Linked DNA regions of Sediminicoccus rosea. The main gene of each other region encodes a partner of the protein of the gene in region 2 in a complex. Links are inferred from orthologs where the notes say so. Each region holds a gene or a part of one and is shown on either strand. Other genes may lie near its edges.

Region 1 (3,076 bases), 4.0 Mb from region 2 along the record:
GTCGCGATAGGGGTGGGGGGCAGGCTGATCCATGGGGCGATCCTACCTCATCCGGGCATCGCGGCGAAACCTCCGCATGGCGCAACAAAAAAGGGCGCCCGGTGAGGGGCGCCCTTTCGGCTCGACAGTCCCGTGGGACCGTCGAATTCAGCTGGCCTTGAGGTTGACCGCGGACGTCTTGCCGCGCTCTTCCGCCAGTTCGTAGGAAATCTGCTGGCCATCCTTGAGGCCCTGCAGGCCGGCGGCCTGAACCGCCGTGATGTGCACGAACACATCGGAGCCACCACCGGCCGGCGAGATGAAGCCGTAACCCTTGGTCGCGTTGAACCACTTCACGGTGCCAGAAGCCATCCGCTTATTCTCCAAAAGCATGCGCGCGGGAATCTCCGGCGCATTATCACCCACTCCAGCCGGACTTCGCAGGACATGCGCTTCACGCCCACACCTTTCCCGGCAGGGGCACGCGATGTCCGGCGGGTACACATCCAGCGGGTCTGAAGAGAGCTTCTGGGGTCGGCACGGCAAGACGAAGGTGGGAGCACAAGCGCAGATCGGCCGGGGGAAGTCAAACAAAACCGGCAGGCCTTCTGCCATGCACCGGACGCGTGGCGCGCAAAAAGAAAGGGCGGCCCTTGCGGACCGCCCCTCCCGTTACGCGAACCGAGGTGACCTGGACTTAGAAGTCCATGTCGCCCATGCCGCCCATGCCGCCACCGGGGCCACCGGCGGGCGCCGCGGCCTTCGCCGGACGCTCGGCCACCATGGCTTCCGTGGTGATCAGCAGCGAGGCGACCGAGGCCGCATCCTGCAGCGCCGTGCGCACGACCTTGGTCGGGTCGATGATGCCGGCGGCCACCAGGTCCTTGTACTCGTCGAGCTGCGCGTCGTAGCCGAAGGTCCACTCGCCCGAGCGGAGCACTTCACCCGCGATCACCGCGCCGTCCTTGCCGGCGTTGGTGGCGATCTGCTTGACCGGCGCCTGGATCGCCTTGCGGACGATCTCGATGCCGACCTGCTCGTCGCTGTTCAGGCCCTTGAGGCTGCCCAGGTTGGTCGAGGCGCGCAGCAGCGCGGTGCCACCACCCGGAACGATGCCTTCCTGAACGGCGGCGCGCGTCGCGTGCAGCGCGTCGTCCACGCGGTCCTTGCGCTCCTTCACTTCCACTTCGGTGCTGCCACCGACGCGGATGACGGCCACGCCACCGGCGAGCTTCGCCAGGCGCTCCTGCAGCTTCTCGCGGTCGTAGTCCGAGGTGGTCTCCTCGATCTGCGCCTTGATCTGCTCGCAGCGGCCGTTGATCTCGTCCTTCGAGCCGGCACCATCCACGATCGTGGTGTTCTCCTTCTCGATGCGGATGGTCTTGGCCTTGCCCAGCATCGCCAGCGTGACGGTCTCGAGCTTGATGCCGAGGTCCTCGCTGATCAGCTGGCCGCCGGTCAGGATCGCGATGTCCTCGAGCATCGCCTTGCGGCGATCACCGAAGCCCGGCGCCTTCACGGCGGCGATCTTCAGGCCGCCACGCAGCTTGTTGACCACCAGCGTGGCCAGGGCCTCGCCTTCCACGTCCTCGGCGATGATGACGAGCGGACGGCCGCTCTGCACCACGGCCTCGAGCAGCGGCAGCATCGGCTGGAGCTGGGAGAGCTTCTTCTCGAAGATCAGGATGTAGGGCTGATCCATCTCCGCGATCATCTTCTCCGCATTCGTGATGAAGTACGGGGAGACATAGCCGCGGTCGAACTGCATGCCCTCGACGACGTCGAGCTCGGTCTGGATGCTCTTGGCTTCCTCGACCGTGATCACGCCCTCATTGCCGACGCGCTCCATGGCGGAGGCGATCATCTCGCCGATTTCCTTCTCGCCATTGGCGGAAAGCGTACCGACCTGGGCGACCTCGGCGGAGGTGGTGATCTTCTTGGTCTTGGCCTCGAGCTCCGAGACGACCTGGGCCACGGCCTTGTCGATGCCGCGCTTGAGGTCCATCGGGTTCATGCCGGCGGCGACAGCCTTGGCGCCCTCGCGGACGATGGCCTGGGCCAGCACCGTCGCGGTCGTCGTGCCGTCACCGGCGGTGTCGTTGGTCTTCGAGGCCACTTCGCGCACCATCTGGGCGCCCATGTTCTCGAACTTGTCGGCGAGCTCGATTTCCTTCGCGACGGTCACGCCGTCCTTCGTGATGCGGGGCGCACCGAAGGACTTGTCGATCACCACGTTGCGGCCCTTGGGGCCCAGCGTCACCTTCACGGCATCGGCCAGGATGTCCACGCCACGAATCATCTTCTCGCGCGCGGAAGCGCCGAACTTCACGTCTTTGGCAGCCATTTGATCACCTCATATGGGGTTGAAAGCGATGGTCGTTCGGGCCTTTAGGCCTCGACGATGCCCATCACGTCGGATTCCTTCATGATCAGCAGCTCTTCGCCGTTGACCTTCACCTCGGTGCCGGACCACTTGCCGAACAGGATGCGGTCACCCGCCTTCACGTCGAGCGGGCGGACCTTGCCCTCTTCATTCACGGTGCCGGCGCCGACGGCCAGGACTTCACCTTCCTGCGGCTTCTCCTTGGCGGTGTCGGGGATGATGATGCCGCCCGCGGTCTTTTCCTCGGCCGTGATACGGCGAACGAGAACGCGGTCGTGCAAGGGGCGGAACTTCATGTCGGTTCTTTCCTCCTGATGAGTCAGGCTATGGGAACCTCCCCGCGTGCGGCGCCTGTTGGCACTCACTGGCGAGGAGTGCCAGCGACTTAGGCTTGGCCTCAGGCAGAGTCAAGACAGATGGCAGCACTCTCTGAGTGCGAGTGCTAATCCGCTGAATCAACAGAAGATTTTTCTGGCGAAGCCGCTTCCGATCATGTCAGCCTCATGACGTGACCAGCCCGTCGGACGGGCCGGCAGGAGGATCAGCCGGTCCCGCGGGTTGGAAAACGACCCCGAAGGAGGCTGCTTGATGCTGGATGTACTCTCCCCGATGGTCCGCCAGAAGGACTGGAGGCTCACCACCGCGGAAATCCTCTACCACATGCCCGACCACCCGGGCGTCCTGCAGACCTTCATCTGGCAAAAGCACGACCTG
Region 2 (7,536 bases):
GGTTTTCGCGCATCGTCCTGCAGCATTGCCCGCCGCCGGTCACCATGAACATCCTGCGCCAGGCCTTCCGCGCGCTGGAGACGGGTGGCGTCGCGATCTTCCAGCTGCCGGTCTGGCTCCAGGGCTATCAGTTCGACATCGCCTCCTACCTCGCCGGCACGCCGGGGGCGGACATGGAGATGCACGCCATCCCGCAGCGCGCCATCCTCGAGCTGGCCGACTGGCACGGCCTGGTGCTGCGTGACCTGCGGGAGGACAGCTTCCTCATCGGCCGCCCGGGTGGCGCGCTTTCCAACACCTTCACCTTCGAGAAACTGCGGTAGGAACACCGCGTCGAGGAGTAGGCACCGGCTTGCAGCGACTGAGCGGAAAGACCTGCGTCATCACCGGTGCCGCGCGCGGGATCGGCAGCGCCATCGCCCGGCGCTTCCGCGCGGAAGGTGCCGATGTCATCGTCACCGACCGCGATGAGGCCGGCGGATCCGCCCTGGCCGCGGAGATCGGCGCAAGCTTCATCCGGCTCGACGTCGGCGAGGAGGGCGACTGGCTGCGCCTCGCCGCGCTGGTGCCGCGGCTGGACGTGATGGTCAACAATGCCGGCGTCACCGGCTTCGAGGATGGCCCGGTTCGCCATGATCCCGAGCATGCCCGCCTGGAGGATTGGCGGGCGGTCCACCGCGTGAACCTCGATGGAACCTTCCTCGGCTGCCGCTACGCGATCGGCGCGATGAAGGCCGCGGGCAGCGGGTCCATCATCAACATCTCCTCACGCTCCGGCATGGTCGGCATTCCGGCCGCGGCGGCCTACGCCGCCTCCAAGGCGGCCATCCGCAACCACACCAAGACCGTCGCGCTCTACTGCGCGGAGCAGGGATGGAAGATCCGCTGCAACTCCATCCATCCAGGGGCGATCCTCACGCCGATGTGGGAGCCGATGCTGGGCGACGGTCCCGGCCGCGAAGCGCGCATGGCGGCGCTGGTCGCCGACACCCCGCTGCGGCGGTTCGGGATGCCGGAGGAGGTCGCGGCTGTCGCGGCGATGCTGGCCTCCGACGAGGCCACCTACGTGACGGGCGCGGAGCTCCATGTGGATGGCGGCCTTCTCGCTGGATCCGCCGCCACGCCGGGATAGGCCGGGCCGCCCTCGCGCCGCATGGCGGCGCCGCGGCCAGGCTCAGCGCAGCTGCAGATCCATCCCGCGCGTCAGTTCGGTCCAGATGTCGCGCACGCGGATGATCGCGGCGCTGAAATCCTCGGGGCCGAGCCAGGCGGGGTCGGTGTCCATGGCCAGCAGACGCTGGCGGATGCTCTCGCGCTGCATCGTGTCGCGGAACACCTGCACGAGGCGCGCATGGACCGGCGCCGGCATGTTGGCCGGCCCCAGCAGGCCCGCGAAGCCCGACCAGCCGCGGCCCACATCCACCCCCTGCTCGATGAAGGTCGGCACCTCATTCATGCTGGCGGCCCGCGTGTCGCCGAGCGCCGCGAGCGGGCGCAGGCGGCCGCTCGCGATGTGCTCGCGCGTGCTGGTCAGGCTGTTGATGCCCGCATCCACCTCGCGCGAGAGATAGGCGACGACCATCGGCGCCTCGCCGCGATAGGCGACATGCGTCATCCCGAGATCGAGCTTGTTGTTCATGGCGAGCGCGAAGACATGCGCGCTCGACCCCGCGGCCCAGGAGCCGAGCGTGAGGCCGCGCCCGGCGCGCGCCTGGGCGCGGGCATAGGTGATGAATTCCTGCAGGGTGCGCGGCGGGAGCTCGGCCCGGATCATGAAGATCAGCGTGGTCGTGCCCATCTGGCCGATCGGGCTGAAGTCACGCACCGCGTCATAGGGCGCATTGCCCAGCACGATGGGGGACTGGACCAGCGGCGTGATGGTGAAGAGCAGGGTGTGACCATCGGGCGCGGCCTTGGCCACCGCGTCGGCGCCGATCATGCCGGCAGCGCCCGAGCGGTTCTCGATCAGCACCGGAACGCGCAGCATCTCGCTCATCGGCTCGGCCACCAGCCGCGCCCAGACATCGGTGGCGCCGCCGGCGGGAAAGGGCACGATGATGCGGATCGGCCGGTCGGGCTGCCAGGTCCCCTGCGCGGCGGCGGGGGCGGCGAGCGGCGCGGCAGCGGCCAGCGCCAGCAGGTTGCGGCGTTGCATGTGGTGTTTCTCCCTGGACGTCTTTGCCGGGGAGCCTAGCCAGCATTCCCGCCGCGCGCCAACGGCTTATCGCGCCGGGCGCCTATCGCGCGCCGGGCCGCGCCGGCCGCCGCTCGGGCAGGAACTCGACGAAGTATTCGTAGTTGTCGGCGTTCAGCGCCGCGCGGTCCGGCTCCTTGCGGGCCAGCGCCAGGGCGGCGCTGCGGCCATAGGCCATGTCGCCGGTGCCGGCGGCGAGATGCGTCATCTCATGCACGATCACGCCGGGGCGCGAATCCGCGCCCTCGTTGCGGGCCTGGAAGAACATCGGGCAGAGCGTCACCGTCCGCCGCGTCAGGTTGGCCACGGCGAACACCGGGCGGTTGCCGCAGGTCTCGGCCGTGCCGCAGATCAGCGGCGGGCGGCGCTCGGGCCGCAGCAGTTCCAGCGTGCGCGCGAGGCGGACGCGGATCTTGGGCGGCGGCGTGGTGCCGAACCACTCGCGCACATGCGCGTGATGCGGCTCGGCATCGATGAAGGCGACGGCCTCCGCGGTGCGCCGCTCGGCCACCGCGACGGCGTGCTGGATGAGGATCATCTGCTTCGCATCGCAGCCGGCATGCGCCGTCGCGGCGCCTTTCGGGCCACCCTGGGGGCCGGCCTGGGCGCCACCTTGCGCCACCGCCTCGCAGGCACCGAGGAGCAGGGCCAGCACGGCGAAGCCGGCAAGCCGGCGGAAGGGCATCGTCGCGGTCATGGCCGATGCTAGGCCGAAGCCTCGGCGGGCCGGAAGGGGCAGCCGCCGTTCAGGCGCCGCGGCGCCATTCCCAATAGAGCGGCCGGCGCCCGGCGGCGAGCGCCTTGGCCTCGTAGCGCGTGGGCGGCCAGCCCTCCGGCCGCGTGGTGGCAGGCGCTTCGCCCGTGAACAGGGTTTGCGCGGCGAAGACCTCGGTCACCCAGGCCTGGTAGGTCGGGTCATCGCTCGCCACGCGCCAGATGCCGCCGGGCTTCAGCGCGCGCGCCACGATGGGCAGCATCTCGGGATGCACGAAGCGCCGCTTGGCGTGGCGCGCCTTGGGCCAGGGGTCGGGGAACATGAGGAAGAGGCGCGAGAGGCTCGCCTCCGGCAGCGCCATCAGCAATTCCCGCGCATCCTCGGGCCAGAGGCGCAGGCGCGGCGGCAGGGGCGAGGTGGCTTCCGCGCCCTCGGGGATGATTTCGGTGAGCAGGGAGCAGAGGCCGTGCTCATACACCTCGCTCGCGATGATGGCGGTGTCGGGGTTGGCCTGCATCTGCGCCAGCGTGTGCTCGCCGCCGCCGAAGCCCACCTCGAACCAGAGCGCATCGGCGCCTGCCGCGAAATCCAGGTCGGTGAAGCGGATCCGCGGCAGCGCCTCGGCCAGCAGCTTCTCCTGCCGCGCGCGCAGCTTCTTGCCGCGCCGCCGCCCATAGAGGCGATGCGGAATCCCCTCGGGCCAGTCGTCCGCGTCGGAAGGAATGTCAGATGTCATGCGGCCGTGCCTGCGGGGCCATTCCGCCCCCTGGAGCCCTCGCGTGGCTTCGCCACGCGAGGATGAGCCATCCCATCAGGATGGAAACCAATCCGGGGTCCCCACGAAAGCGCGAAGCGATTTCGTGGGGGATAAATCAGCGCCCGAAGGCCGCCTTCAGCGCGGGGACCAGGTCGGTCTTTTCCCAGGTGAAGGTGCCCTTCTCCTCATCCGGCGTGCGGCCGAAATGGCCGTAGCTGGAGGTCGGCACGTAGATCGCGCGGTTCAGGTGCAGGTGCTCGCGGATGCCGCGCGGCGAGAGGTTCACCAGGTCCTGGACGACCTTGGCGAGCTTCACCTCGTCCACATCCTTGCCCGTGCCGTGCAGGTCGAAATAGACCGAGAGCGGCTTCGCCACGCCGATGGCGTAGGAGACCTGGATGGTGCAGCGATCGGCCAGGCCGGCGGCCACCACGTTCTTCGCCACGTAGCGCGCGGCATAGGCGGCCGAGCGGTCCACCTTCGTGGGGTCCTTGCCGGAGAAGGCGCCGCCGCCATGCGGGGCCGCGCCGCCATAGGTGTCCACGATGATCTTGCGCCCCGTCAGGCCGCAATCGCCGTCCGGGCCACCGATCACGAAGGTGCCGGTCGGGTTGATATAGAGCTCGTTGTCCGGGCACATCCAGCCGGCGGGGAGCGAGGTCTCGATCAGCGGCTTCAGCATCGCCTTGATCTGCGCCTGCTCCAGGCCTTCCTCATGCTGCGTCGAGACGACGACCGAGGTGGCGCCGACGGGCTTGCCGTCCACATAGCGCAGCGTGACCTGGCTCTTCGCGTCGGGCAGCAGGCCCTTCACGGCCACATCGCCATTGCGGCGCATCTCGCTGATGCGGCGCAGGATCAGGTGCGCGTAGTAGAGCGGCGCGGGCATCAGGTCGGGCGTCTCGGTGCAGGCATAGCCGAACATGATGCCCTGGTCGCCGGCGCCCTCATCCTTGTTGCCGGCCGCGTCCACGCCCTGCGCGATATGCGCGGACTGCGCGTGCAGGTGGCACTCCACATGGGCGTTCTGCCAGTGGAAGCCTTCCTGCTCGTAGCCGATATCCTGGATCGCCAGCCGCGCCTTGTGCATCAGCAGCTCGGGCGTGATCGAGGCGGGGCCGCGAACCTCACCGGCGATGACCACGCGGTTGGTGGTGACCAGAGTTTCGCACGCCACGCGGGCATACGGGTCCTGTTCGAGGAAGGTGTCGAGCACGGTATCGCTGATGCGATCCGCGACCTTGTCGGGGTGGCCTTCGGAGACGCTCTCCGAAGTGAACAGGTATTCGCCCTTGTCGCGCATGGCTTGGTTCGGCCTCTTGTCGCTGGATGAGTGTTCCGGAACGGGATCAGCCCGCGGAATCACCCAGTGGGCGACCGGACACCCCGGTCAGGCTGGCCCACCTCACGCGGGCGCGGGGTGTTTGGCAGCGCCCGCCCGATGGGTCAAGGCATCGAACCCATCCGGAATCCATCCAACGGAATGGGTGGCGCGCGCCCCGCGATCTCCGCCGCCAGCACGGCGGCGCTGCCCATGGCCAGCGTGAAGCCGAGCGAGCCCTGACCGAGGTTGAGGTAGAGCCCCTCCATCCCCGGCGCGCGGCCCAGGATGGGCAGGCCGGTCGGCGTTGCCGGGCGCAGCCCGGCCCAGGGGTTCAGCTCGCGCCAATCGGTCGCCTCGGGGAAGGCGGCGCGGGCCTGGCGCACCAGGCTGGTCAGGCGCTTCTCCTCGAAGGCCGTGGAATAGCCCACCACATCCGCCATCCCCGCGACGCGCAGCCGCCGGCCGATGCGCGCATAGACCAGCTTCGCCGCGCTGTCGGTCACGCTGATCCGCGGCGCCGCGTCGTCACGCTGGATCGGCAGCGTCAGCGAATAGCCCTTGAGCGGATAGACCGGCAGGTCAAGCCCGAGGGGCCGGGCCAGCGCCCGCGCGCCGACGCCCAGCGCCAGCACCACCGCATCCGCCTCGATCACGCCCTGGCTCGTCATCACGCCGCGCACCCGCCCCTCGGCGCGGATGATCTGGGTGGCGCGCAGGCCCAGGCGGAAGGTCACGCCCGCATTGGAGCGCGCGAGGCTGGCCGCCAGCCCCTCGCAGAACATGCGGCAATCGCCGGCATCCTCGCTCACCGTGTGGATGCCGCCGGCGATGCGGTGGGCGATGTGGCCGAGCGCCGGCTCCAGCGCCAGGCATTCCTCGCGCGAGAGGGCGCGCTGCTCCGTCCCCCACTTCGCCTGCAATTCCATCTGGCGGCGGGCGCCGGCCATGGCGGCCTCATCCGGCTGCAGCACCAGCTTGCCGGCGGGGGCGAAGGCGAAGTCGAACCCCTCCCGCGCCGCCAGCTCGCGCATCAGGTCGCGCGAGAGGTAGCTCAGCAGCAGCAGGCGGCGGGTGGTCAGCTCCGCCGTCGCGGGATTGCAGGCACGCAGGAAGGCGATGAGCCAAGCCCATTGGCCGGGATCGGCCTGCGGCCGGAAGCGCAGCGGGCCGTCCGGGTCCAGCATCCAGTGCGGCACCTTGCCGATGACGCCGGGGCCGGCGAAGGGCGCCACATAGCTATAGGACAGCTGCCCGCCATTGGCGAAGCTGGCCCCCTGCCCCACCCGGGGCTCGGCATCCAGCACCGTCACCGCGTGCCCCTCCTCGGCCAGGGCGCGAGCGGTGGCGAGGCCGGTGACGCCGGCACCGAGGATCAGGACATGCATGGCCCATTGGTGCGGCGCGGGGCGCGCAGGGTCAATGGCGAAACCCTCCGGCCTCTGGTATCTGCGCCGCATGAACCTGCCCACCGCCCGTCTCTCGGACGCCGAACTGCTCGCGCGCATGCAGTCCTTCCACTGGTGGCATTCGATCCCGCTGCGGCCGGGCCTGACGACCTTCGGCGGCAAGACGGAAGCGATCCTGGCGCAGGAGGAGGAGGCCTTCCTCGGCCCCTTCGACCTGACCGGCCGCAGCGTGGTGGACATCGGCGCCTGGAATGGCGCCTTCAGCTTCGCCGCCAAGCGGCGCGGCGCCGCCCGCGTGCTGGCGACCGACAGCTACATCTGGAACCACCCCGTCTGGCGCGGGCGCGAGGCCTTCGAACTGGCCCGCGACGAACTCGGCCTCGAGATCGAGGCCAAGATGATCGACCCGCCCGACATCACGGAGAAGCTCGGCCTCTTCGACGTGGTGATGTTCCTGGGCGTCTTCTATCACCTCTACGACCCGCTGGACGTGATGGCCCGCCTCCGGCGCATCACCCGGCAGATGCTGCTGGTGGAGACCCACCAGGACCTGCTCGGCACGGCGCAGCCCGGCATGGTCTTCTACCCGAGCGACATCCTGAACCAGGACGCGACGAACTGGTGGGGCCCCAACCCCGCCCTCATGCTCAGCCTGCTGCTGCAGCTCGGCTTCACGCGCATCTTCTACCGCGACCACCCGACGCTCGGCCGCGCCCGCGGCGTCTATGCCGCCTTCACGCCCGAGGTGGAGGACAGCCTGGTGCGCGGCTTCGATTCCAATTGGCTGGACCTGGACGTGCCCGGCGCCATCGAAGGATTGCTGACGCCGTGAGCGAGGCCGAACTCCGCGCCGCCGTCGCCGGCCATCGCTGGCTGCAGAGCCTGCGCCTGCGCCCCGACCTCGTCACCCCCGGCCTCAAGCCGGAAGCGCAGCTCCAGGCCGAGGAGGCCGCGCTGCTTGACACGCTGAACCTCAAGGGCGCGCATGTGCTGGAGGTCGGCGCGGGCAACGGCGCCTTCAGCTTCGCCGCCCTGCGCCGCGGCGCGGCCCGCGTGCTGGCGACCGACCACCTGGCCTGGACCCTGCCGGGCAGCGACGCGCTCTCGGCCACGCAATGGGCCGCGCATGCGCTGGGCGCC

What was found. Proteins that work in one complex are often made in the same cells at the same time.
Region 1: the proteins of metK (region 2) and groL are in contact, whole or in part, in a cryo-EM structure (PDB 8P4O), measured with the Escherichia coli proteins. The link is inferred for Sediminicoccus rosea from one-to-one orthologs.

What each region holds. Positions count from the first base shown.
Region 1 is NZ_CP137852.1:4,936,240-4,939,315, forward strand. What follows is about bases 1-2,992. They hold groL (chaperonin GroEL), read right to left. Parts: upstream 2,324-2,992; coding sequence 677-2,323; downstream 1-676. Other genes in these bases: R9Z33_RS23775 (VIT1/CCC1 transporter family protein), read right to left, coding at 1-33; R9Z33_RS23780 (cold-shock protein), read right to left, coding at 148-351; groES (co-chaperone GroES), read right to left, coding at 2,368-2,658; R9Z33_RS23795 (usg protein), read left to right, coding at 2,951-2,992. Outside these bases: more of R9Z33_RS23795, read left to right, coding at 2,993-3,076.
Region 2 is NZ_CP137852.1:888,123-895,658, reverse strand. The notes cover bases 2,876-5,775. They hold metK (methionine adenosyltransferase), read right to left. Parts: upstream 4,970-5,775; coding sequence 3,782-4,969; downstream 2,876-3,781. Other genes in these bases: R9Z33_RS04165 (D-amino acid dehydrogenase), read right to left, coding at 5,113-5,775; trmB (tRNA (guanine(46)-N(7))-methyltransferase TrmB), read right to left, coding at 2,941-3,645; R9Z33_RS04180 (M35 family metallopeptidase), read right to left, coding at 2,876-2,891. Outside these bases: R9Z33_RS04195 (class I SAM-dependent methyltransferase), read left to right, coding at 1-323; R9Z33_RS04190 (SDR family oxidoreductase), read left to right, coding at 353-1,132; R9Z33_RS04185 (tripartite tricarboxylate transporter substrate binding protein), read right to left, coding at 1,175-2,155; more of R9Z33_RS04180, read right to left, coding at 2,238-2,875; more of R9Z33_RS04165, read right to left, coding at 5,776-6,375; R9Z33_RS04160 (class I SAM-dependent methyltransferase), read left to right, coding at 6,410-7,228; R9Z33_RS04155 (class I SAM-dependent methyltransferase), read left to right, coding at 7,225-7,536. UniProt on the Escherichia coli protein: Catalyzes the formation of S-adenosylmethionine (AdoMet) from methionine and ATP.